Regions from separate parts of the Pseudomonas sp. RL_15y_Pfl2_60 genome, predicted to be linked through region 3. Evidence: predicted binding sites of a transcription regulator. Region 3 holds the regulator's gene; each other region holds the start of a gene.

Evidence for each region. Region 3 encodes sigma-54, which starts transcription at its own class of promoters, with help from an activator protein. Its sites were predicted from a motif close to ANTGGCATNNANNTTGCTNT; they were not measured.
Region 1: the regulator sigma-54 is predicted to act here: its motif matches at 3,637-3,656, upstream of AACY26_RS06265 (CmpA/NrtA family ABC transporter substrate-binding protein).
Region 2: the regulator sigma-54 is predicted to act here: its motif matches at 4,346-4,365, upstream of nirB (nitrite reductase large subunit NirB).

Annotation. Positions count from the first base shown of each region.
Region 1 covers NZ_CAXAOE010000002.1:240,295-247,633, forward strand. The annotation lists gene AACY26_RS06255 (DUF1289 domain-containing protein) at 1-411, opposite strand, end outside; gene acnB (bifunctional aconitate hydratase 2/2-methylisocitrate dehydratase) at 960-3,560, shown strand; gene AACY26_RS06265 (CmpA/NrtA family ABC transporter substrate-binding protein) at 3,777-4,985, shown strand; gene AACY26_RS06270 (ANTAR domain-containing response regulator) at 5,004-5,582, shown strand; gene AACY26_RS06275 (pyridoxal phosphate-dependent decarboxylase family protein) at 5,733-7,097, shown strand; gene alaC (alanine transaminase) at 7,220-7,339, shown strand, end outside.
Region 2 covers NZ_CAXAOE010000001.1:86,342-93,680, reverse strand. The annotation lists gene AACY26_RS00425 (c-type cytochrome) at 1-1,216, shown strand, start outside; gene AACY26_RS00420 (formate/nitrite transporter family protein) at 1,634-2,446, shown strand; gene AACY26_RS00415 (bifunctional protein-serine/threonine kinase/phosphatase) at 2,498-4,225, shown strand; gene nirB (nitrite reductase large subunit NirB) at 4,573-7,134, shown strand; gene nirD (nitrite reductase small subunit NirD) at 7,134-7,339, shown strand, end outside.
Region 3 covers NZ_CAXAOE010000001.1:974,302-981,640, reverse strand. The annotation lists gene pmbA (metalloprotease PmbA) at 1-900, shown strand, start outside; gene AACY26_RS04660 (HPr family phosphocarrier protein) at 955-1,227, opposite strand; gene rapZ (RNase adapter RapZ) at 1,240-2,097, opposite strand; gene ptsN (PTS IIA-like nitrogen regulatory protein PtsN) at 2,114-2,578, opposite strand; gene hpf (ribosome hibernation-promoting factor, HPF/YfiA family) at 2,594-2,902, opposite strand; gene AACY26_RS04640 (RNA polymerase factor sigma-54) at 3,083-4,597, opposite strand; gene lptB (LPS export ABC transporter ATP-binding protein) at 4,733-5,458, opposite strand; gene lptA (lipopolysaccharide transport periplasmic protein LptA) at 5,462-5,998, opposite strand; gene lptC (LPS export ABC transporter periplasmic protein LptC) at 5,985-6,551, opposite strand; gene AACY26_RS04620 (KdsC family phosphatase) at 6,563-7,087, opposite strand; gene AACY26_RS04615 (KpsF/GutQ family sugar-phosphate isomerase) at 7,087-7,339, opposite strand, start outside.

The DNA of each region.
Region 1 (7,339 bases), on a different contig from region 3:
GGAAAGAATGAAGAACTCACGATCAATGGCATCGCGCAGCTCCGGCAACGACCAGTTGCGAAACTCAGGCAACAGCACCATGCCGTAGGCCTCAAGCTGATTGATCACGCGCGCCCCCCGGGCAATTAACTGATACGCCCAGCAATAAGGCGACTGATTGGGCACAAAGCGAATTTGGCGCTGCACCAACTGTTCGCGCAAGCGCGGCGCATCGAACACCTCGACCTTTGCCTCCATCACCTGCACCAGCAGCACTTCTAGGCGCTGCCATACGGCTTGCTTGGCTTGCTCGTCATAGCCGTTCCAGGCAATCACCTCATGGTGAAAACGCTTGCAGCCGCGGCACACAAGGTCGCCATAGACCGTAGAACACAGGCCAACACAGGGCGTTTTAATCGGCTGACTGGACATAGCAAAAACAACATTCACATGACTAACAGGCGGGCATATTAGCCCTTTGTCTAAGTCAGTTCACCCAGGAAAAACTGTGTGAATAGATGTTTTTCTAAAAATGCCGTTTCCGACAAAAGATGACAAAACTGCCATTATCTCGACTCACAAGACATTAAAATCGGCGCGTGTAGGATTTTTAAGCCGCTTTTGATTGTTTTTTGTACAAACATGCGCAATCAAGGCTTTAGCTTAACTTTACTCGCGCTTTCCAGTAGAATCGTCGGGCCTTTTATAGGCGCCAAAGTCCGTTGGAAGCTGTTTTCAAAGCGTCACGAGCACAGTTAATCCTGCAGGTACGATGTTGGCACCGCTATTTGGTTACCCCAAATACTGGTGCCAGCCCTCATCGATCTCGTCCTGCCGGCGTAAAACTTTGAAAGCAGCTTCTGGAAGAAATCCCTGAAATCTCGGCTGATTGGCCCATAAAGCCTTTACAGCGCTTGATTCGGTGTTTTCTGGATATGCGTCCCGGACAGAATTTGGGACCACTGATGAGGGTAATAACTGTGCTTGAAGCCTATCGCAAACACGTAGCAGAGCGTGCCGCTCAGGGTATCGTGCCCCAGCCGCTGAACGCCGAACAAACTGCAGGTCTTGTTGAACTGCTGAAAAACCCGCCTGCTGGCGAAGAAGAATTCCTCGTCGACCTGATCACCAATCGCGTACCACCAGGAGTGGACGAAGCCGCCTACGTCAAGGCAGGTTTCCTCTCTGCTGTCGCCAAAGGTGAAGCAACCTCCCCACTTATCGACAAAAAGCGTGCTGTCGAACTGCTGGGCACCATGCAAGGCGGTTACAACATCGCCACCATGGTTGAACTGCTCGAAGACGCCACCCTGGGCGCCGTTGCCGCCGAGCAACTGAAGCACACCCTGCTGATGTTCGACGCATTCCACGACGTCGCCGAAAAAGCTAAGGCAGGCAACGCCAACGCTAAAGCAGTGCTGCAGTCCTGGGCAGACGGCGAATGGTTCACCAAACGCGCTCCAATCGCTGAGAAGTACAGCCTGAGCGTGTTCAAGGTGACCGGCGAAACCAACACCGACGACCTGTCACCCGCTCCAGATGCATGGTCGCGTCCAGATATCCCGCTGCACGCCCTGGCCATGTTGAAAATGGCTCGCGACGGCATCGTGCCTGAGCAACAAGGCGTGACTGGCCCACTGAAGCAGATCGAAGAGATCCGCGCTGCTGGTTTCCCAGTTGCCTATGTAGGTGACGTAGTCGGTACCGGCTCTTCGCGTAAATCCGCGACCAACTCGGTACTCTGGTTCTTCGGTGACGACATCCCTTACGTGCCAAACAAGCGCGCTGGCGGTTTCTGCTTCGGTAACAAAATTGCGCCAATCTTCTACAACACCATGGAAGATGCTGGCGCCCTGCCGATCGAATTTGATGTAACCAACATCGCCATGGGCGACGTCATCGACGTATACCCATACGCCGGTAAAGTGTGCAAACACGGCACTGACGAAGTTATCACCACCTTCGAACTGAAAACCCCTGTGCTGCTCGACGAAGTTCGTGCAGGCGGCCGTATTCCGTTGATCGTGGGCCGTGGCCTGACCGACAAAGCACGCGCTGAGTTGGGGCTTCCACCTGCTGACCTGTTCAAAAAGCCTGAGCAGCCAGCCGACAGCAACAAAGGCTTCACCCTGGCGCAGAAGATGGTTGGCAAGGCTTGCGGCGTAGCAGGCGTGCGTCCTGGCACTTACTGCGAACCGAAGATGACCACCGTCGGCTCACAAGACACCACAGGTCCGATGACCCGTGATGAACTGAAAGACCTGGCGTGCCTGGGCTTCTCTGCTGATCTGGTGTTGCAGTCGTTCTGCCACACTGCGGCTTATCCAAAGCCAATCGATGTGACCACTCACCACACTCTGCCTGACTTCATCCGCACCCGCGGTGGTGTCTCGCTGCGTCCCGGTGACGGCATCATCCACAGCTGGCTGAACCGCATGCTGCTGCCAGATACCGTTGGTACTGGTGGTGACTCGCACACCCGTTTCCCAATGGGTATCTCGTTCCCTGCAGGTTCGGGCCTGGTTGCATTCGCAGCAGCTACCGGCGTTATGCCGCTAGACATGCCGGAATCCATCCTGGTTCGTTTCAAGGGCAAAATGCAGCCTGGTATCACCCTGCGTGACCTGGTCCATGCAATCCCTTACTACGCGATCCAGAAAGGCCTGCTGACTGTTGAGAAGAAAGGCAAGATCAACGCCTTCTCCGGCCGTATTCTTGAGATCGAAGGTCTCGACGAACTGACCGTTGAACAAGCGTTCGAGCTGTCTGACGCCTCGGCAGAGCGTTCCGCTGCTGGTTGCACCATCAAGATGCCGGAAAAGGCAATTGCCGAATACCTGCAGTCGAACATCACCCTGCTGCGCTGGATGATCAGCGAAGGCTACGGCGATGCACGCACCATGGAACGTCGCGCGCAAGCGATGGAAGCATGGCTGGCTAACCCGGAACTGATGAGCGCTGATGCTGACGCCGAATACGCTGAAGTCATCGAAATCGACCTGTCAGAACTGAAAGAACCAGTTCTGTGCGCTCCAAACGACCCAGACGATGCTCGTCTGCTGTCGAGCGTTCAGGGCGAGAAGATCGACGAAGTGTTTATCGGCTCGTGCATGACCAACATTGGTCACTTCCGCGCGGCTGGCAAGCTGCTGGATAAAGTCAAAGGTGGCATCCCTACTCGTCTGTGGCTGTCGCCGCCGACCAAGATGGACGCTCACCAACTGACTGAAGAAGGCTACTACGGCATCTTCGGCAAGGCTGGCGCACGCATGGAAATGCCGGGTTGCTCGCTGTGCATGGGTAACCAGGCACGTGTAGAAGCCAACTCCACAGTGGTTTCCACCTCGACGCGTAACTTCCCGAACCGTCTGGGCGATGGCGCTAACGTGTACCTGGCCTCTGCCGAACTGGCTGCGGTCGCTGCAATCACCGGCAAACTGCCGACGGTTGAAGAGTACATGGGCTACGCGAAAGACATCGACAGCATGGCTGCTGATGTTTATCGCTACCTGAGCTTCGACCAGATTGCTGAGTTCCGCGAAGCAGCTGCGAACGCCAATATCCCGGTCGTTCAAGCCTAAGCGTTACTAGCATCGAAAAAGCCCCGCCCAGTGCGGGGCTTTTTTTTGCGTGTGATCACGCCCTTTGCTCAAGTCCGCTGGCACATGGATTGCTTTGCTAGACACACAGCAAGCAGCTCCAACTACGGATCTCGCTTATCGACAATGGCGTCGTCTCGGTACTGCTCTGCGCAGCGACTGGAACGGCGCTTTTTTGTGTTGTAAAGGGAATGCTAAATGGGTGATCAAACACTTAACCGCACAGATGTACTGGATTGGGTTAACGGCTCCGATGGCCCAGAAAAGAGCGTCCTCAATCTTGGGTTTATGGCCCTGACAGACTCGGCATCATTGATTGTGGCTGCCACACAAGGCTTTGCCCAACCCTATGGCTTGACCCTCAATCTGCAGCGCCAATCATCTTGGGCCACCCTGCGCGACAAGCTGCTGAGCCGCGAGCTCGACGCTGCACAATCACTATACGGCCAAATCTACGGCACCCACTTGGGAATTGGCGGCCAGCCCACCGAGATGGCAATTCTGATGGGCCTTAATCACAACGGCCAGGCGATTAACCTCTCGGAACAACTCAAGCGCGAAGGCGTGACCAATGGCGATGCACTCAAACAATACGTGCATCAAAGCAGTGCAAAACTTACTTTCGCGCAAACCTTTCCCACCGGCACGCACGCCATGTGGCTTTACTATTGGCTGGCCAGCCAAGGCATACACCCGCTCACTGACGTCAATACCGTAGTGGTGCCGCCCGCACAAATGGTTGCACACCTTAACGCGCAACGTATCGACGGTTTCTGCGCAGGCGGGCCATGGGGAGCCTTGGCAGTAGACCAAGGTCAAGGCTTTACCGTGGCTACGACTCAAGCGATCTGGCCAGACCACCCGGAAAAGGTATTGGGCCTCACACGCGAGTTCATCGAGCTTTATCCCAATACCGCGCGAGCCCTCACCATGGCCGTCCTTGAAGCCAGCCGTTTCATTGACGAAAACCCGGAAAACAAACGCAGCACGGCCAAGCTGATCAGCAGCGCCGACTATGTTGACGCTCCCTTGTCTGCCATAGAACCGCGATTTCTTGGCAACTACCAAGACGGTCTCGGCAATGCCTGGGCCGACCCGCACCCACTGCGCTTCCACGCCGGCGGCGCAGTCAACATGCCGTATTTATCCGACGGCATCTGGTTTATGACCCAATTCCGCCGCTGGGGCTTGCTACGTGATGATCCCGACTACCTGGGTATCGCGCAGCGTATCCAGCAAATCGACATCTACAGCCAGGCGGCGCAGGCATTGAACATCCCGGTGCCACCTGCGATGCGCAGCAGCACCCTGCTCGATGGCAAAAGCTGGGACGGCAGCAACCCGGTGGACTATGCGCGAGGTTTTGCCCTTCACGCCTTGAGCGATAACTCAGTCACCGCCCAATAACTGGCAGGAGGCCAAGATATGCTGCGCATACTGCTGATAAACGACACACCGAAAAAAGTCGGCCGGCTCAAAGCGGCACTGACCGAGGCCGGATTTGAAGTCATCGACGAATCCGGCTTGACCATCGACCTGCCCGCTCGGGTTGAGGCTGTGCGCCCGGATGTAATCCTGATCGACAGTGAATCCCCCAGCCGTGACGTCATGGAGCAAGTGGTGCTGGTGACTCGTGACCAGCCGCGCCCAATTGTCATGTTCACTGACGAACACAACCCCAGCGTCATGCGCCAAGCCATTCAGTCGGGCGTCAGTGCTTACATAGTGGAAGGTATTCACGCCCAGCGCCTGCAACCGATTTTAGATGTGGCAATGGCCCGCTTTGAGAGCGATCAAGCCTTGCGCGCGCAATTACACGCACGCGACGCACAACTGGCTGAACGCAAACGGATTGAGCTGGCCAAGGGCTTGTTGATGAAAATGAAAAGCTGCGATGAAGAAGCCGCCTACACCCTGATGCGTCGCCAAGCCATGAGCCGCCAACAAAAGCTCGCACAAGTGGCCGAGCAGATTATTGCCATGCACGATTTGCTCGGCAAATAAGCGGACTGTACCGCTTGGGGCGCCACTGTTCTGCTCGCACCTGTCACGGACAGCAAACTGTATAGCCGGCTCAATGGCCGGTTGTATCTGCGCCAGCAACTGTTCAATGGCTAAGATCAAGTATCAGCAGCCACCAACAGTGAACTCAACATGCCCCAGCAAAGTGACGAGCGCCTGCTTCTTGCCGAAGCAGACCAGCGTGCCCTCAACTACCTCGACAGCCTGCCACAGCGCCCGGTATTCCCCAGTCACCAAGCCATTGCCGGACTCAAGACGCTTGACCTGCCATTCAGTGAACAAGGCATAGCTGCAAACCAGGTGTTAGCCCTGCTTGATGACATCGCATCCCCGGCCACAGTCAGCTCCAACAGCTCGCGCTATTTCGGCTTTGTTATCGGCGCCACCCTCCCCGCCGCTGCGGCAGCCGAACGCATAGTGCTCGCCTGGGATCAATGCGCTTCGTCGTTCGACAACTCCCCGGCCGTTGATGCAATCGAGCGCATTGCCGGGCGCTGGGTGCTCGAAGCTTTGGGGCTAGCTAGTAACAGTGCAGTCGGCTTTGGTACCAGCGCAACGGCCTGCACCCTGGCGTGCCTATCTGCAGCCCGGCGCTCACTGCTGGCACGCAAAGGCTGGGACTTTGACGGTGATGGTTTAATTGGCGCGCCCGAGATACGTGTCGTGGTATCAGCTAGCGTACACATCACCGTGAAGAAGGCTTTGCGCGTACTGGGTTTTGGCATGAACCGGCTAGTCGTTGCGCCTGTGGACGAGCATGGCCGGATTGATCCACTGCAGTTGCCAGCGCTGGATGATATGACGATCCTTTGCCTACAGGCAGGCGAAGTCAATACCGGCGAGTTCGACCCCTTCTGCAGCCTTATTCCCAGCGCCAAAGCAGCGGGTGCATGGGTCCACGTCGACGGTGCTTTTGGTTTGTGGGCTCGCGCCTCATCTGCTGCTGAACTCGTCGACGGCGTCGAACTGGCGGATAGCTGGACCACCGACGGACACAAATGGCTAAACACACCATACGACGGCGCCATGGCTATTTGCCGTGATGCGGATGCACTTGCTGCGGCGATGAACAGCGATGCGGCCTACGCCACGGCATCAAAGGATGCACAGAAAAACCTGACCCTGGAGTTCTCGCGCCGGGCGCGCGGGGTGCCGATCTGGGCGGCTCTCGCCTCACTTGGCCGCGAGGGGTTGCGCCAGATGATAGACAACCACATTCGTCAGGCCAGCCATCTGGCTGAACGGCTGCGCACTGCCGGATATCAGGTGCTCAACCGGGTTGTACTTAACCAAGTTCTGGTGCGGGCAGATACTGATCAACAGACCACTGCAATCCGCCTGGCCGCCCAGGCATCCGGACAAGTCTGGTTTGGACCGACAATCTGGCAAGAACGCCCTGCCTTTCGCCTGAGTATTTCATCCTGGCGCACCACTGATGCGGATATCGAACTACTCGCTGACCTGCTGATTGCACTCAAACAGCAAACCAGCAGCTGAACCTGTAATTGCAGCGCAACCACTCGACAACCCTGGCTCACTGCGTATATCTTCATCACCGGCCACCGCAGTGGCCAGCGTCGCTCGGACGGTTCCGGGCGCTTACGTACGTTGAGGTTTACATGGCTGAGCAAGCTAAGCGCCGCTTTGCGCGCATCGATCGTCTCCCTCCCTATGTTTTCAATATCACCGCTGAACTGAAGATGGCAGCCCGTCGCCGTGGCGAGGACATCATTGACTTC
Region 2 (7,339 bases), 890 kb from region 3:
ATTTCTGCGCCTGAGTCTGGCGCTTGGCCTGGCCGCCCCGTTGTTGTCGGCGCATGCCGATAACCAGGTCGAGCGCGGCGCCTACCTGGCCCGCGCGGCCGACTGCATGGCCTGCCATACAAAACCCGGTGGTGCGCCCTATGCCGGCGGCCTGCCGATTGTTTCGCCGTTTGGCACCATCTACGGCACCAACATCACCCCGAGCAAAGAGCACGGCATTGGCTTGTACAGCGATGAAGAGTTTTTCGCCGCGCTTACCGAAGGCAAGCGTCGTGATGGCGCCAACCTGTATCCGGCGATGCCCTATACCTCGTATCACCTGATGCCACGCGATGACTCCGATGCGATACACGCCTACCTCAAAACCATCGAGCCGATTGAACGCGCGGCACCGCAAACCAGCCTGAGCTTTCCGTTCAACCTGCGGTTCGGCTTGATCGGCTGGAACATGATCTACGCCGAAGATTTACAGTTGCAACCGGCTGAAGGCAAAAGCGCGGCATGGAAGCGCGGTCAGTATATGGTCGATGTGCTTGGCCATTGCGGCGAATGCCACACGCCGCGGAGTAAAACCGGGGCCATGGAACTGGATAAACGCATGACGGGCGGTGTGCTTAACGGCTACCTGGCGCCATCGTTGCTGAGCGATAACCTGGCTGATCGCGGTTGGAATCATCAGGACCTCGGTTCCTTCCTCAAGCACGGCATGAGCGCGCAGGGCACCATGTTCAACGAGATGTACCCGGTGTTCCACAACAGCACCCAGCACTTGAGTGATGCAGACCTGGCGGCTATGGCGACCTTCTTGCTCGGCGACCAGCCGCCAGAAGCTAAAGCGTTGAGCGAAGTGGCATTCGACAAGCTCAGCCCCAGTGCACAAAAGGGTCGTCAACAATACCTGAATGTATGCGCCGGTTGTCACGCTGCAGGCGGCGAGGGCAAGCCGCATATCGCGGTAGCCATGCGTGGTAACACTACGCTGCGCCTGGACGACCCGCGTAACTTGCTGCGAGTGATAGAGGACGGTATTGGTGAACAGCAATTTACTGGCTTCGAGCGCATGCAGCCGATGCCGGGTTTCGCCGAGAAGTTGAGTGACCAACAACTGGCCGACCTGCTCAATTACCTGCGCCAGAGCTGGGGTGGCAAGCCCGGTGACCTGGCTGTCAGCGATATCCAGGCTTTGCAGGAGCAAGCACCTTCCGCCGAGCATTAACTGCACTGCATATAAGCGCGAAGGACAAGCAACCCGTTGCCATCAAGTCTGTTGGTAGCGGGTTTTTTTATGGCTTAGATATTCGGTCACACAATGGGGCGCTTTCCCCGGGCAATGCTCTGTTTTGGTTCCAAGGTGCCTTGTTGTTGGTTCGATAAACCCGGGCGGAGGCTCTGCAATGCCGGTTGAGGAAGTTTGGCGCGCAACTTGCTCTGTTTGCATCAGTGTTGGAACCCAACCAAGACTGCGTAATGTAGTGGCCCAATGATCAACGGCGATCAACGGGCGTTGAGCGTTACTGGCAGTTGTACCAAGCAGGGGCGGTTGAGCCCATGAATGAACAGGCAAAGGCGCCTGGAGCTGAAAAGCTCTAGGCGCTTTTTTTTTGCGTTTTAAACTCACATTCAGAGAAAAACTATGTCCTATTTAGCGCCTGCTGAGTTTGTCAGCAAAATGGTGGATGCCGGTGAATCCAAGGTGTTCATGTCCACCCGTGACACTTTGATTCGTGCATTTATGGCCGGTGCGATCCTGGCGCTTGCCGCGGTTTTTGCAATTACCATCACCGTGCAGACCGGTATGCCGCTGGTGGGGGCCATGCTGTTCCCGGTGGGGTTCGTCATGCTTTACCTGATGGGTTTTGACCTGCTCACCGGGGTGTTCGTGCTCACGCCATTGGCGTTGCTCGACAGGCGTCCCGGTGTCACTGTTAGCGGTGTTCTGCGTAATTGGGGGCTGGTGTTTACCGGCAACTTCGCCGGAGCATTGACCGTGGCGATCATGATGGCATTTGTCTTTACCTATGGCTTTTCAGCCAGCCCGGGTGTCATCGGCGAAAAAATCTCGCACATCGGTGAAGCGCGTACTCTGGGGTATGCCGAATACGGCCTGGCGGGTTGGGTGACCATTTTCCTGCGCGGCATGCTGTGTAACTGGATGGTTTCGATGGGGGTTGTGGGAGCGATGATCTCGACCACCGTCAGTGGCAAGACCATCGCCATGTGGATGCCGATCATGCTGTTTTTCTACATGGGTTTTGAGCATTCGGTGGTGAACATGTTCCTGTTCCCGTCAGCGATGATCATGGGCGGTAATTTCTCGGTAATGGACTACATGCTCTGGAATGAAATCCCGACTGCACTGGGTAACTTGGTTGGCGGCCTGGCTTTTACCGGCCTGACCCTCTACACCACCCATGTGAGGACGGCTCCTAAGCGCTCTTTCAGTTAATTACGCCATAACGCCCCGGTCCAGATGCTGGCGGGGCGTATCGGGAGTCGCATGACAAGCCAGCTCAAGGTTTCGGTAGGGCAATACTCGACCAGGGGACGCAAGCCGACCAATCAGGATTTTCACGGCATCTGCATTCCGCAGGAGCCGCAGCTGTCAAGCAAAGGCATTGCCATCGCCCTGGCAGATGGCATCAGCAGTAGTACAGTGAGTCATATCGCCAGTGAGACGGCCATTGGCAGCTTCCTCAGCGATTATTACTGCACATCCGATGCATGGTCGGTGAAGACGTCGGCACAGCGTGTGCTGATGGCGACGAACTCCTGGCTGTATGCACAAACGCGCCAGAGCCAGTATCGCTATGACCTTGACCGGGGTTATGTGTGCACGCTCAGCGCAATGGTGATCAAGTCGACCACGGCGCACATCTTCCATGCAGGCGACACGCGCATCTACCGTTTGCGCGGCAGCCAGCTCGAACAACTGACGGAGGATCACCGCCTCTGGATCTCGCAAAACAAGAGCTACCTGAGCCGGGCAATGGGGATCAACGCGCACCTTGAACTCGACTACCGTAGCTTCCTGCTGGAACCGGGCGATCACTTTGTGTTTGCCAGCGATGGCGTCTACGAGTTTGCCAGTGCAGCGTGTATGACCGAGTTGATTACGGCGCACGCCCATGACTTGGATAGCGCTGCCCGGGCGATTGTCGAGCATGCGTACGGGCAGGGCAGCGATGACAATCTCACGCTGCAGATAGTCCGGATCGACAGCTTGGGGCATCAGGACGCCAACGAGTTGCAACTGCAGTTGAGTGAATTGCCGTTCGCCCCGCTGCTTGAGGCGCCCATGGTGTTTGATGGTTATCGGATTATCCGCGAGTTGTACGCCAGCAGTCGCAGTCATGTTTATCTGGCGCAAGACAGCGAGAGCCAAGCACAGGTGGCGCTCAAGGCGCCTTCGGTGGATCAGCAGCACGACCTTGCGCATCTGGAGCGTCTGCTCGGCGAGGAATGGGTGGCGCGGCGCATCGACAGCCCATACGTGCTCAAGGCCCCTGCGCAGACACGCAAGCGCAATTACCTGTACAGCGTCAGTGAATTTGTCGAAGGCCAGACTCTGCGCCAATGGTTGCTCGATCATCCACGGCTTGAGTTGGAGCAGGTGCGGGTCATGGCTGAGCAAATCGGTAAAGGCTTGCAGGCGTTCCATCGTCTGGAAATGCTGCATCAGGACCTGCGCCCCGACAACATCATGGTTGAACCCGGCGGTGGCTTGAAACTGATCGACTTTGGCTCGGCGCAAGTCGCCGGGCTCATGGAAATTGCCTCGCCAAACGAGCGCCACCAGTTACTCGGCACAGCCCAGTACACCGCGCCAGAATACTTTTTGGGCGAAAGCGGCTCGCCGCGCTCTGATCAATACTCACTGGCGGTGATCATCTATCAAATGCTCAGTGGCCGCCTGCCCTATGGTGCTGAGGTGGCCAAGTGCAAAAGTCGTGCGGCGCAGAATCGCCTGATCTACCAGCCGTTGCGAACGATCGATCCAGGGCTGCCAGTCTGGCTTGATGATGTCTTGCACAAGGCGCTGCAAGCAGACCCGCTTAGGCGCTACGCCGCACTTTCTGAGTTTATTTTTGAACTGCGCCAACCCAGTCGGGAAATTCTCAGCAAGCACCGACCGCCATTACTGGAGCGTAACCCGCTGCTGTTTTGGAAAGGGCTGTCGGCGCTTCTGGCATTGGTGATTGTATGGCTGCTGAGCCGGGGGGTTTAGCCTTGGTATTTGGCATTAGTCTGGTGCGCGACAAGCGGAATATGCACCATTGGAGTTCCAATGCGCCGTCGAACTGCAGTTGAGCAAGGCGCAAGGTGCCTGCAACAGCGCTTTTGACAATGTGGCATAAGCCTTGCTTTTACCAAGCTAATGCCCTCTCTGGCCGAGGGCGGTCCATGCGATCAATGGTGATCGGACTGTCTGTAAAGGTCATGGGCAACAATCGCTAGGCAAGGCATCGCAGCCAGTTGTTTAGCGTTAAAGAACAGGCAAAGGCGCCTGGAACCGAAAGGTTTCAGGCGCTTTTTTTTGGCTTAAAAAACGTGATTGGCTTGGATGGGTGCTCTATGAACTCCAGTGTCGCAACCTTGAATAATCTGCAAACTCTGATCGTTATTGGCAATGGCATGGTTGGTCATCATTGTGTCGAGCAGCTGATTGAGCACGGTGCGCTGGCTCAGTACAAGATTCATGTGTTCAGTGAAGAGCCGTTGCGCGCCTACGACCGGGTTCACCTTTCCGAGTACTTTACTGGTCGTGATGCCGAGTCCCTTGCGTTGAGCGCTGCCGAGCTCTATCAACAGCCGGGTGTGACCTTGCATTTGGGCGTACCCGTGCTGGAGATCGATCGCCAGCGGTGCGAGGTGATTACTGCCGATGGTTGTTTCGCCTTCGATAAGCTGGTGCTGGCCACAGGTTCCTATCCATTCGTGCCGCCAATCGAAGGCGCCGAAGGTGACTCGCGGTTGGTCTATCGCACCTTGGCCGATCTGGACACTATCCAGGTCGCAGCCAGGAGCGCCCGGCGCGGAGTCGTAGTCGGTGGCGGCTTGCTAGGACTGGAAGCGGCTAATGCCTTGAAATCCTTGGGGCTGGAAGCGCATGTGGTTGAGTTTGCGCCGCGCCTGATGCCTGTACAGCTGGATGATCACGGCGGCTTGGCGCTCAAGGCGCAAATTGAAGCGCTTGGCGTGAGTGTGCATTTGTCCCGTGCCACGCAATCGATTAGTGCGGGTGATGAGTATCGCTACCGCATGAACTTTACTGATGATGAGTTTCTAGAGACTGATCTGATCGTTTTTTCCGCCGGTATCCGTCCACAGGACGCCCTTGCCAGGCAGTGTGGCCTTGAGCTGGGGGCGCGTGGCGGCGTGGCGATCGACAACAACTGCCTTACCAGCGATCCACAGATTTTCGCCATTGGTGAATGCGCCGCCTGGAACGGTAGCGTCTTTGGCTTGGTAGCCCCCGGTTATCAAATGGCCCGCGCGGTTGCCGCGCAGTTATGCGGCGAAGACAGCGCGCCGTTCATGGGCGCAGACATGTCGACCAAGCTCAAGCTGCTTGGGGTCGATGTCGGTTCGATCGGTGATGCGCATGGCGCAACTGCAGGCTCACGCAGCTACCGCTTTATCGACGAAGCCACGGCCAGCTACCGTCGGCTTGTCGTCTCACCAGACGGTAAGCATGCTATTGGCGCTGTGCTGGTGGGTGATAACAGTTATTACGATACCTTGCTGCAATATGTACAAAATGGCATCAAGCTGCCGGCTGATCCAGCTTGCTTGATCTTGCCGCAAGGCGAGGGCGCACCGGTACTCGGCGCCGATGCATTGCCGGACACAGCGACGATTTGCTCCTGTCATAACGTCAATAAAGGCGCGGTGTGCGCTGCCATTGATGGCGGTTGTGCCGACCTTGCGGGGCTTAAAACCTGCACCAAGGCAGGGACTGGCTGCGGCGGCTGTGCTGCTTTGCTAAAGCAGGTTTTCGAACATGAGTTGACCGTCCGTGGCGTGGTTGTCGACAAGAGCCTGTGCGAGCACTTTCCCTATACCCGCCAAGAGTTGTATTCGATTGTGCGCGTTGAGGGCATCGAGAGTTTCGACGAGCTGTTGAGCAAGCACGGCAAGGGCCATCTTGGTTGTGATATTTGCAAGCCAGCGGTCGGCTCAGTGCTCGCATCCTGCTGGAATCGCTCTATCACCGATCCCTTGCTGGTGCCATTGCAAGACACCAATGACACCTTCATGGCCAACATGCAAAAAAATGGAACCTACTCGGTAGTGCCGCGCATTCCCGGCGGGGAAATCACTCCGGATGGTTTGATTGCGATTGGCGCAGTGGCGAAAAAATACGATCTCTACACCAAGATCACCGGCGGTCAGCGCATCGACTTGTTCGGCGCGCAACTGCACGAGTTACCGGATATCTGGAGCGAGTTGATTGCCGCTGGTTTCGAGACGGGCCACGCCTATGGCAAGTCGCTGCGTACCGTGAAGTCTTGCGTGGGCAGCAACTGGTGCCGCTACGGCGTGCAGGACAGCGTGGGCATGGCACTGGTTCTGGAGGATCGCTACAAGGGCTTACGCTCACCACACAAGATCAAGTTTGCCGTTTCTGGCTGCACTCGCGAGTGCGCCGAGGCGCAAAGCAAGGATGTTGGCGTCATCGCCACTGAAAACGGCTGGAACCTTTATGTCAGCGGCAACGGCGGTATGCGTCCGCGTCACGCTGAATTGTTCGCGACTGATCTGGATGATGCCACGCTGATTCGGTATATCGATCGCTTCCTGATGTTTTACATCCGCACCGCCGACCGCTTGCAGCGCACTTCCGTGTGGCGTGAATCCCTTGAAGGCGGCCTGGACTACCTCAAGGCAGTCATCATCGACGATAGCCTTGGTCTGGCAAGCGAGCTGGAAGCGCAGATGCAACTGGTGGTCGATCGCTACGAGTGCGAGTGGGCCAATGCACTCAAGGATCCGGAGAAGCTCAAGCGCTTTCGCACCTTCGTCAACGACAAGCGCAACGATCCGGATATTCATTTCGTTAAGGAGCGTGAGCAGCGTCGTCCTGTCCGTGATACCGAGTTGTCCCTGATCCCGCTATTCGAGGAGGTGGTCTGATGAGCCGCGTAGATGCAACAATGCAGCAGCAAAACCTGAATTGGCAGTTCTTGTGCAGTCGTCAAGACCTGGTCGCTAATTCGGGCGTGGTGGCCTGGGCTGATGGCGCGCAAGTGGCGTTGTTCTACCTACCGAGCGAGGCCGGGGACAACCAGCTGTATGCAGTCGATAACCGCGACCCTAAGTCAGGCGCTAACGTAATTGG
Region 3 (7,339 bases):
GACAAGCGAATCAAGAACGCCGATGGCACCTCCTTGAGTACGCATCAGGGTTGTCGCGTCTATGGCAATAGCAATGGTTTCATTGGCGGTTACGCGAGCACCCGGCACAGCTTGAGCTGCGTGATGATTGCTGAAGATAACGGGCTTATGCAGCGCGATTACTGGTATGACGTGAATCGTCAGGGCGAATTGCTGGCCAGCCCTGAAGCCATTGGTGCGCGTGCGGCCATGCGCGCTGTCAGCCGGCTTGGTGCACGGCCAGTGCCAACCTGTGAAGTGCCGGTGTTGTTCGCCGCTGAGTTGGCTACAGGCTTGTTCAGCAGCTTCCTCGGGGCGATCTCTGGCGGCAGTATTTATCGCAAGTCATCGTTCCTTGAAGGGGCTATCGGCCAGCAGCTTTTCCCACAATGGCTGAGCCTCGATGAACGTCCGCATATTCCGAGGGCAATGGGCAGCGCGTCGTTCGACGGCGACGGCCTGGCGACCTATGCCAAATCCTTTGTTGAGAACGGCGAGCTGTTGTCCTATGTGCTCAGCACTTATTCCGGGCGCAAGCTGGGCATGCCAAGCACCGCGAATGCGGGTGGCGTGCATAACCTGTTTGTCACCCACGGCGATGAAGACCAGCAAGCGCTGATCAAGCGCATGGGGCGTGGCCTGTTGGTGACCGAGTTAATGGGCCACGGCCTGAATATGGTGACCGGTGATTACTCGCGCGGCGCAGGCGGTTATTGGGTTGAAAACGGTGAGATCCAGTTCCCGGTCCAGGAAGTGACCATAGCCGGCAACATGCGGGATATGTTCAAGCAAATTGTTGCTGTGGGTAATGATCTGGAGTTGCGCAGCAGTATCCGCACCGGTTCGGTGCTGATCGAGCGGATGACCGTTGCTGGTAGCTGATCAGGCAGGGCGGGTGATGGTTTGTCATCCGCCCATTGGTTTGCCGCAATCTCGCTACTCGCCTTCATCGAAGTAGTTGTTGATCAGCTCGAGCAGGGCGTCGAGCGCCTGTTCATCCTGTTCGCCTTCGGTAAGTAGTTGAACTGAGGTGCCTTTACCGGCTGCCAGCATCATAACCGACATGATGCTTTTTCCGTCGACCATGCTCTCTGGCGTGCGGCCAACCTTGATGCTGCAAGGGTATTGTGTGGCAACGCCGACAAACTTGGCGGCAGCCCGTGCGTGCAAGCCGAGCTTGTTGATAATGGTTACTTCGCAGGCGGGCATCGCGGCAATTCCTTAACTGAGGTCGCGGTGGCGGGTCTGGACGTTTTTGAGCTGGGCCTTGAGTGCTTTGCCCAGGCGGTTGGCGATATACACCGAGCGGTGATGCCCACCTGTGCAGCCAATGGCGATCGTCACATAAGCGCGATTGCTGGCCGCGAAACGTGGCAACCATTTGCTCAGGTAGTCATGGATGTCCTGGTACATGTCCTGGACGTCCGCCTGACTGTCAAGGTAGTCCGTAACGGGTTTTTCAAGCCCCGAGAAGTCACGTAGCTCAGGGCGCCAGTATGGGTTTGGCAGGCAACGCACATCAAACACCACGTCTGCATCAACCGGCATGCCGCGCTTGAAGCCAAAGGATTCAACCAAAAATGCAGTGCCCGGATCCGGCTTGTTCAGCAGGCGCAAGGCGAGGGTATCGCGCAGTTGGTAGAGATTCAGGTGGGTGGTGTCGATCTTCAGGTCGGCCAGATCAATAATTGGCTCGAGCAGCAGGGTTTCATCGGTAATAGCTTCTGCCAACGAACGATTGTCGTTAGTCAGGGGGTGACGCCGACGCGTTTCAGAGAAGCGCTTGAGCAAGGTTTCTTCGTTGGCGTCCAGATACAGCAGGTCGCACTGAACATTGCGCGCACGGACTTGCTCAAGCAACTCGGGAAACATGTTCAAGTCGCTTGGCAGGTTGCGTGCGTCAATCGACACCGCGACGTTAGGGTGAACTGAATCTTTTTGCTGAAACGCTCGTTCAGCTAGCTGAGGCAGCAAGCTGGCCGGCAGGTTGTCTATGCAGTAAAAGCCGTTGTCCTCAAGTACATCAAGGGCGGTACTTTTACCTGATCCTGAACGCCCGCTGACTATTATCAAGCGCATGTAGGTTCCCTGTCGTTTAGCTGTTGTTCTGTACGTCGACAACAACCTGATACAGGGCGTCATTGCTTTGCGCCTGGCGCAGTCGCTCACGGACATCGCTGCGGTCAAGCATGCTCGCTATTTGACGAAGCAGCTCAAGGTGTTCATCCGTCGCGGCCTCAGGCACCAATAGCACGAACAGCAAGTCAACCGGGGCGCCATCAATCGCGTCAAAATCGACAGCCGATTCGAGCTTGAGCAAGGCGCTGATGGGTGCATTGCACGCAGGCAAACGGCAGTGTGGAATGGCGATGCCATTACCAAAACCAGTGGACCCAAGTTTTTCGCGGGCGATAAGGCTTTCGAAAATGTCTTGTCCATCGAGGTCGGGCAATTCGCGCGCAACCAAGTTGGCAATCTGTTCGAGAACACGTTTTTTACTGCCGCCCGGCACATTCACCAAGGAACGGCCGGGGGTCAGGATATTTTCAAGTCGGATCATAGGAGTTGGGCGATATCAACGGGCCATTGCGCCCTGTTGACGGTCGAGCTGCTTTTCCTTGTGCTTGATAAGTTGTCTATCGAGTTTGTCGGTCAGTAAATCGATTGCTGCATACATGTCATCATGTTCGGCGTTGGCGACAATTTCGCCGCCAGCAATGTGTAAGGTGGCTTCGATTTTCTGCTTGAGCTTCTCGACCTCCATAATGACTTGCACATTGGTAATCTTGTCGAAGTGGCGCTCTAGTCGACTGAATTTTTCGTCGATGTAGTCGCGCAGGGCGTCGGTCACATCCAGCTGGTGTCCACTGATGTTGACTTGCATACCGCTTTCTCCTTGTTGCCGTGTGTAAGAGACAGGCTGAGTTGCCTGCCGCCGGAACACTGTGGCGCGTAAGACCCCCAGAAATCGAGTCTGACACCTTTACGCCCTTAGTATGGCTGCTTTTAGCTAAGAGCGGGTCAGTTCGATAGTGATTGAGACGATCTTCCTGTTCATCAGCTGTTACATCAGTCGCTTGCGTTCACTTGAAGGCGCGATACCGAGAGACTCTCGATATTTAGCAACTGTGCGTCGAGCTACTTGAATGCCTTGTGTCTCCAGTAAACCAGCGATCTTGCTGTCACTCAACGGCTTTTTTGCATTTTCCGCTGCAACCAGTTTTTTGATGATCGCGCGGATCGCTGTAGACGAGCATTCTCCGCCTTCGGAGGTACTGACGTGGCTGGAGAAGAAGTATTTCAACTCGTAAATGCCGCGGGGGGTGTGCATGAATTTCTGGGTGGTCACCCGGGAAATGGTCGACTCGTGCATGCCAACCGCTTCGGCGATATCGTGCAGCACAAGGGGTTTCATCGCCTCGTCGCCGTAGTCAAGGAAGCCGCGTTGATGTTCAACGATCTGGGTCGCAACCTTCATCAGCGTTTCGTTGCGGCTCTGCAGGCTTTTGATAAACCAGCGGGCTTCTTGCAGCTGGTTGCGCATAAAGGTGTTGTCGGCGCTAGAGTCGGCGCGACGTACAAAACCTGCGTATTGCGCATTGACGCGCAGCCGGGGCATGGCTTCCTGATTGAGTTCAACCAGCCAGCGCTCGTTGTGTTTGCGCACAATGACATCGGGTACCACGTATTCGGGTTCGCTTGATTCAATCTGCGAGCCCGGACGTGGGTTGAGGCTTTGGATCAGTTCAATGACTTGGCGCAGCTCATCTTCTTTGAGCTTCATGCGCCGCATCAGTTGGCTGTAATCGCGGTTGCCCAGCAGATCCAGATAGTCATTGGCAAGTCGCTGTGCTTCGGCAAGCCAAGGGGTTTTGGCGGGCAGTTGGCGCAGTTGCAGGGTCAGGCATTCGCGCAGGTCGCGCGCGGCAATACCAGAAGGCTCAAACTGCTGGATGCGGTGCAGGACGGCTTCTATTTCGTCCAGTTCGATGTCCAGTTCAGGGTCGAAGGCTTCGAGAATCTCTTGCAGGGTTTCTTCGAGATAGCCCTGGACGTTGATGCAGTCGATCAGGGTGACTGCAATCAAGCGGTCCTTATCGGACATGGGGGACAGGTTGAGCTGCCAGAGCATGTGGCTCTGCAGGCTTTCACCGGTCGAGGTGCGTGTGGTGAAGTCCCATTCGTCGTCATCGCTGCTGCTGGGCAGGCTGCTGGCGCTGGTTTGGTAGACATCTTCCCAGGCTGTATCCACCGGAAGCTCGTTGGGGATACGCTCGTTCCACTCGCCATCTTCCAGGTTGTCCACGGTTTGCGGGGTATCCTGGAAGCTGGTTTCTTGGTAGCTGTCCTGTTGTACAGGCTGCTCGGTGGTCGCGGTCTCTGCGCCGTCGGCCATGGGGTCCGAGTTATCGAAGTCTTCGCCGTCTTCTTGGCGTTCGAGCATTGGGTTTGACTCCAGTGCCTCTTGGATTTCTTGCTGGAGATCCAGGGTCGACAGTTGGAGTAAGCGAATGGCTTGTTGCAGCTGAGGAGTCATCGTCAGCTGCTGGCCCATCTTCAGGACTAGCGATGGTTTCATTGCAGACCTTATTTACCGGCGTCTTTGCGCAATCCACTACAGGGCGCCGGATGGGCGCCTCAAGGAAGCAAATTATATGCCCGAATTGCAGTGCTTTGCCTAGCTGTTGACGCTAATCGGTTGAGAAAAACTGGGTTAAAGGCGGAATTCATGGCCCAGGTAGACTTCTTTAACCGTCTGGTTGGACAGAATCGCTTCTGAATCACCTTCCGCAATGAGTTGGCCGTCGCTGACGATATAGGCGGTCTCGCAAATATCCAGCGTTTCGCGCACGTTGTGGTCAGTGATCAGTACGCCGATACCCTTGGCTTTCAAATGGTGGATGATTTGCTTGATATCACCAACCGAGATCGGGTCGACACCGGCAAATGGTTCATCGAGCAAGATGAATTTCGGTGCGGTTGCCAGGGCGCGGGCAATTTCAACCCGGCGTCGCTCACCGCCGGACAGGCTCATGCCCAGGTTGTCGCGAATATGGTGAATATGGAATTCCTCAAGGAGGTTTTCCAGTTCAGCTTCGCGGCCTGCACGGTCAAGCTCTTTACGCGTCTCGAGAATTGCCATGATGTTGTCGGCAACGCTGAGCTTGCGGAAAATCGATGCTTCTTGAGGCAGGTAGCCAATGCCGGCGCGTGCGCGGCCGTGCATGGGCTGATGGCTGACGTCGAGGTCGTCAATCAGGATGCGCCCCTGATCAGCCTGCACTAAGCCCACGATCATGTAGAAGCAGGTGGTTTTACCTGCACCGTTAGGGCCAAGCAGGCCGACGATCTGGCCGCTGTCGATGCTCAGGCTAACGTCACGGACAACCTGGCGGCTTTTGTAGCTTTTAGCCAGGTGTTGGGCTTTCAATGTAGCCATTAATTACTGCCCTTGGGTGGGTTTGTTCTTCGGCTGGATCACCATATCGATGCGTGGGCGCGGCGAGGTCACCTTGGTGCCTGTTGCGCGGCCTGCGTTGACGATTTGGCGCTGCGTATCGTAGACAATTTTCTCGCCTTCGAAGGTATTTCCCTCTTGAATAACCTTGGCTTGGTCAATCAGGACAATACGCTCGTTGGCGGCAAAGTATTGAATGGTCAGGCCGTAGGCCTTGACGATTTCTTTGTCTGCAGCGGGTTTCTGCTCATAGTAGGCAGGGCGTCCGACCGAGGTGAAAACGTCGATCTCGCCTTTGGCGTTCTGGGTAATGGTGACTGTGTCACCCTTGATTATCATGGTGCCTTGAGTGATGACGACATCGCCGCGATAAACTGCAACACCTTGTTTGTCGTCGAGCTCTGCGCTGTCTGCCTGCACGCGGATCGGTTGATCGCGGTCAGTTGGCAAAGCCCAGGCGTGAACGCTTCCTAGCGATGCACCCAAGCTGAGCAGAAGGGGGAGGGTTTTAACGAACCTCATGCTGGCCTCTTACGTTGGACAGCAAGAGCATCCTGCTGTCATTTAAATACGCTTTCATTCCTTGCGCCGTGGTCACCCCATTGGCTGCGTCGATTCTAACGGCTTGCTGCGTCTGCGCATATTCCTTATCTGGAATTACCGTTAGGCGACTGGTCGTAAGCAGTGTTGGACGCCCCTTGGCGTCGGTGCGTTTAACTCGAACCTTGTCAATCAGTTCGACTTCCTTGCCGCCTGGGGAAACTTCGCCTTTTTCACTTTGCACATGCCAAGGAAGCTCTGTTCCACGGTATAGCAGCAGGTCGGGCTGTGTCAGGTAAGAGATATCCGAGGCTTTGGCGTGCTCGACTTTGTCGGCAGTCAGCTCGTAATGTAATTTCCCGTCCGGTTGATATTGCACGGTTTTGGAGTTGACCACATAAAAGTCAATTGTGTTTTGCGCAGTGGTCTTTGCCGGTTTGTCAGCAAAACTGTCCGGGTTGATATTCCAATACCCGGCAGCTGCCACGAGCAGTACGCCGAGTATGAGGAGCAATATGTTCAGTGGTTTACGCATGGTTTGCAGTTCTACAGGTAGGCCGCTTGAGCAGCTTCAAGGGTGCCTTGGGCGAGCATAATCGATTCGCAGAATTCGCGAGCCGCACCTTCTCCGCCCTTGGCCTGGGTCACAGCGAACGCATGTTGACGTACAAATGGATCAGCGTTGGCGACAGCAATTCCCAAGCCTACTCGACGAATAACGGGCAGGTCGGGCAAGTCATCGCCCAAATAGGCGACTTGATCATAGTTTAGGCCGAGTTCGCCGAGTAGTTCGTCGAGCACTGCCAGTTTGTCTTCGCGCCCTTGGTAAAGGTGTTGAATCCCCAGGTTTTGTGCGCGGCGCTCAACCACGGGGGTTTTACGTCCGGTAATAATTGCGGTGCGTACGCCCGAGTTGATCAGCATCTTAATGCCTTGGCCATCAAGGGTGTTGAACGTCTTGAATTCGCTGCCGTCGACCAGAAAGTATAACTTGCCGTCCGTCAGCACGCCGTCAACGTCAAAAATGGCCAGTTTGATCGCGCGCGCTCGTTCTTTGAAATCTGGGGTCATTACATTACTCCGGCACGCAGTAGGTCGTGCATGTTCAGCGCGCCAATTGGGCGATCGTTGTCGTCAACGACCACCAGCGAGCTGATTTTATGGTCTTCCATGATCTTCAATGCCTCTGCGGCGAGCATTTCGGCACGGGCAGTTTTGCCACGGGCGGTCATCACTTGATCGATGGTTGCTTCTCGTAGATCAATTTCTCGGTCCAGAGTTCTGCGCAGGTCACCATCTGTAAAGATTCCAGCCAGCAAGCCG